DNA from 2 places in the Ensifer sp. SL37 genome. Region 1 is predicted to be linked to the other one. Evidence: predicted binding sites of a transcription regulator. Region 1 holds the regulator's gene; the other holds the start of a gene.
The links. Region 1 encodes LexA, which represses DNA repair genes until DNA is damaged. Its sites were predicted from a motif close to TGTTCNNNNTGTGTTCNG; they were not measured.
Positions count from the first base shown of each region.

Region 2: radA (DNA repair protein RadA) is a predicted target of LexA. The motif match lies at 1,274-1,291, and genes of this name have one in related genera.

Region 1 is NZ_JAPPRN010000006.1:3,644,497-3,646,697, reverse strand. It holds gene OVA00_RS29940 (thermonuclease family protein) at 1-84, shown strand, start outside; tRNA gene OVA00_RS29935 (tRNA-Cys) at 237-310, shown strand; gene OVA00_RS29930 (hypothetical protein) at 508-849, shown strand; gene lexA (transcriptional repressor LexA) at 938-1,660, opposite strand; gene OVA00_RS29920 (hypothetical protein) at 1,897-2,148, opposite strand.
Region 2 is NZ_JAPPRN010000006.1:222,475-224,675, forward strand. It holds gene alr (alanine racemase) at 96-1,235, shown strand; gene radA (DNA repair protein RadA) at 1,385-2,201, shown strand, end outside.

The DNA.
Region 1 (2,201 bases):
CGCGGTGACCAATCTCTTGGACGTGTACTCGTTTCCGAGGGGCTCGTGCGGCCGTGGGAAGGGCGCCCGACGCCCTGGTGCTGAGATCAGCTGGGAGACGATCGGCGGTCATCGTCGATCGTTCTGTGGAAAGTATCCGTCCTGCAATTCGACGGCGCGTTTTTCAGAAAATGCCTCTTGCGGTTTTTCGGCAATCATTCTAAATCCGCGCCAACGCTTGGTTATCCGAGCTGTGAGGCCTCGTGGCGGAGTGGTGACGCAGAGGACTGCAAATCCTTGTACCCCGGTTCAATTCCGGGCGAGGCCTCCAATAATCTCACCTCGTTAAATTTGGTTTGGCGTTCTGCCTTAGGGCAGCGCGGTAAAATTCGCGACACGTCCGCGCAAGCCACGTCTCCTATGCCTCCGTCGGATCTTATCGCTTCGGTGAATTCGGTAGAGGGGGAACGATGACTCCGCTGAGATCAACCGCATCGGTAGCGTCCGTCAACATTAAGAACGGAGGCAATGGCATCAATGAAAAAGAGACTGATCCTGACGGCGTTGGCGTGTTTTGCGGCGACCGCTATTGAGGCGCGCGCGGACGACCTGGTTTTCCAGCTGAAGAACAACACCGGCGCGGTACTGACGAATTTCTATACGTCGCCGGTCGGCGTCAATGAATGGGAAGACGATGTTTTCGGTCGGCAGGTCCTTAACCCCGGCGAGAGCATGGAGATCACCATTGCCGACGGGCGGGACGTCTGCAAATACGACATGCGATTCGAATTCGAGGAAGGCTCGGCCCTCGATACGACCGAGGACACGCAGGATCTCTGCGAACTCGGCGAATACACGATCCACGAATAAGCGATCTGGATTTCAGGTCGCCTTAAATGGAAAGAGCCTCGCCACTTTCAGTGGCGAGGCTCTTCTGATTCGGCGTTCTGCCTGGAATTCAATGGTAGCGGCGGATCAGCCCGACGAGCTTGCCCTGGATCTTCACGCGATCCGGTCCGAAAATGCGCGTCTCGTAGGCGGGGTTGGCCGCTTCGAGCGCAATCGACGCGCCCTTGCGACGGAAGCGCTTCAGCGTCGCTTCCTCGTCGTCCACGAGCGCCACGATGATGTCGCCGGGATTGGCCGAGTTGCCGTTGCGGATGATCACCGTGTCGCCATCGAAGATGCCGGCCTCGATCATCGAATCGCCCTTTACTTCGAGGGCGTAATGCTCGCCGCTGCCGATCATGTCGAGCGGAACGGTAATGTCATGGGTGTTGTTCTGGATCGCCGAGATCGGCACGCCGGCAGCGATGCGCCCCATCACCGGGACGGAAACAGACGTGCTTTCGGCGACCGGCGCCGGCTTCGGCGTGGCAGGAGCGGCGGCCGGCGGCTTTCCGAGGCTGCCCTCGATCACGCTCGGCGAGAAGCCCCTGCGCGGCTGTTGCTGGCCGGCGGCGTAGGCTTCCGGAAGCTTGATGACTTCGAGCGCGCGTGCCCGGTTCGGCAACCGGCGAATGAACCCGCGTTCTTCGAGCGCCGTGATCAAGCGGTGAATGCCGGACTTCGACGCCAGGTCGAGCGCATCCTTCATTTCATCGAAAGACGGCGGTACGCCCGACTCCTTCATGCGTTCGTGGATGAACAGAAGCAATTCCTGTTGCTTGCGGGTCAGCATGGCACGTCGCTCCAGAGGCGTGAAACAAATCAAGAACAGACACTATCTGTTCCATATGTGTTCCGCAAGTGCCTAAAACTCCGTGAATTCAGGCAATTGGCTGCTTCTGTGGGGGGCGATTGGTCACTTTTGCGGGAGCGGGGCGGTTTTCGGCGACGGTTGCGTCCCAAAACAGCGCCGGGCAGGTCAATCGCGCGCGTGATTCGAAAGAATCGCGGCTCTCTTCGCGGAGAGACTTAAGTCGCTTGCGAGGCCGAGCAGGCGTCTTCGAACTCCTTCACCGTTTCGGCGCTGTTGTCTTCCGGAAGCACTGCGTCGGCCGCATCGGTCGCAACGGGCGTATCGCCGTCATAAACGAAGGACTGGATGTAGAACGCGAGCGCGCCCTTCCAAACATTGCGTCCATCGATCTGATGGCACGGCACGGCCCGTTCGAAATCGGTCTGGAGTTCATCCACCGTCGCGGCACTGAGCTTGACGTCAGGCATATTGGGCGATGCGACTATCGAAGCGAGAAGCAGGGCGGCAAGCACGGTGATCG
Region 2 (2,201 bases), 3.4 Mb from region 1:
CTGGTCCATCCGCGAGGGCGCTGCGACAGGGGAATATTTGCGACGCTCTGCGCTTGGCTGTATTGATCCTGGATCATCCACGCAGAGTGCCCGGCATGCTTCCTCCAGACTTCCTTTCCGCTTCCAACCGGCTCACGATCGATCTTGGCGCGCTTGTCGACAACTGGCGGGCAATGAACAAGCGCTCCGGCAAGGCGCGGGCCGCAGCCGTCCTCAAGGCGGATGCCTATGGCATCGGCATCGCGCAGGCGGCCCCTGCCCTCTATGCGGCCGGCGCCCGCGATTTCTTTGTCGCCAATGCCGAGGAAGGCGCAGCACTCCGTCCGCTTGCACCGGACGGCCGGATCTACATTCTCGCCGGGATGTGGCCGGGCAACGAGGCGCTGTTCTTCGACAACGATCTGGTGCCGGTCATCAACTCGGACGAGCAGCTGGCAGTGTTCATGGCCGCCCTTTCCGAGCGTGGCGACCACCCTTGCGTGCTGCATGTGGATACCGGCATGAACCGGCTCGGCCTTACGGTCGAGCAGGCCGTTGCGCTTGCGACAGACCCGGCGCGACCGGCAAGCTTTTCGCCGGTGCTGATCATGAGCCATCTCGTCAGCGCCGACGATCCGGACCATCGGCTGAATGGCCTTCAACTCCGTCGCTTCCATGAGGTGTCGACTGCCTATGAAGGGGTCGATGCGAGCCTTGCCAACTCCGGCGGCGTCTTCCTCGGGCCCGACTATCATTTCGACCTGACCCGGCCGGGCATCGCCGTCTATGGCGGCGAGGCGGTGAACGACATCCCCAACCCGATGAAGCCGGTGGTGACCGCCGAAGCACGGATCATCCAGGTGCGCGACGTGGCCGCCGGCGGCACCGCGAGCTATGGCGCCTCTGCCCGCTTCGACCGCGACAGTCGCATCGCCACGGTGGCTGTGGGATATGCCGATGGCTATCACCGTTCCGTCTCCGGCGGCGGCGTCACGCTCAGGCAGGCAACGCCATCAGGGGCCTTCGGTTTCCTGCACGGCCAGAAGGTCCCGCATGTCGGGCGCGTCACCATGGACCTCAGTCTCTTCGACGTCACGGACCTTCCTGAAAGCGCGGTACGACCGGGTGATTACATCGAGCTCTTCGGCCGGCACATCGCCATCGACGATGTCGCGCGCGCCGGAGGGACGATCGGCTACGAGATGCTGACCAGTCTCGGCCGCCGCTATATCAGGCACTATATCGACAGCGTCTGACGCGCTCCTTCAGCTCATTTTTCGGTTATTCTTGCAGAAATTCACCTTTTGTTCCGCACTTTGCGGCATTATGTGACGATACAGATGATTCTTTGCCGCCGACGTCCCCTCGCGACGTCGGCGGTCTCACATTCCGAAAGTCGATGCCGATGGCGAAAGCGCGTACCCAATTCATCTGCCAGAACTGCGGCACGATCCACACTCGCTGGGTGGGAAAATGCGAAGGCTGCGGCGAGTGGAACACGATCATCGAGGATGACCCGACGGCGGGCATCGGCGGCGGTCCGTCGCGCGCGCCGAAGAAGGGACGCCCGGTGGCACTCACCACCCTCTCGGGCGAGATCGAAGACGCGCCACGCATCCAGACAGGCATCTCGGAACTCGACCGGGTGACCGGAGGCGGCTTCGTGCGCGGATCGGCGCTGCTCGTCGGCGGCGATCCCGGTATCGGCAAGTCGACGGTGCTGATGCAGGCAGCGGCCGCGCTCTCGCGCCGCAAGCATCGCGTCATCTATGTCTCGGGCGAAGAGGCTGTGGCGCAGGTGCGTCTTCGCGCCCAGCGGCTGGGGGCTGCCGACAGCGATGTGCTGCTCGCTGCTGAGACCAACGTCGAGGACATTCTGGCGACGCTGTCGGAAGGCAAGCGCCCGGATCTCGTGATCATCGATTCGATCCAGACGCTCTGGAGCGACATCGTCGATTCCGCGCCGGGCACGGTGACCCAGGTTCGCACCGGCGTGCAGGCGATGATCCGCTTTGCCAAGCAGACGGGAACCGCCGTCGTGCTCGTCGGCCATGTGACCAAGGAGGGCCAGATCGCCGGTCCGCGCGTCGTCGAGCATATGGTCGACGCCGTGCTCTACTTCGAAGGCGACCGCGGCCATCACTATCGTATCCTGCGCACCGTCAAGAACCGCTTCGGCCCGACCGACGAGATCGGCGTGTTCGAAATGTCGGACAAGGGCC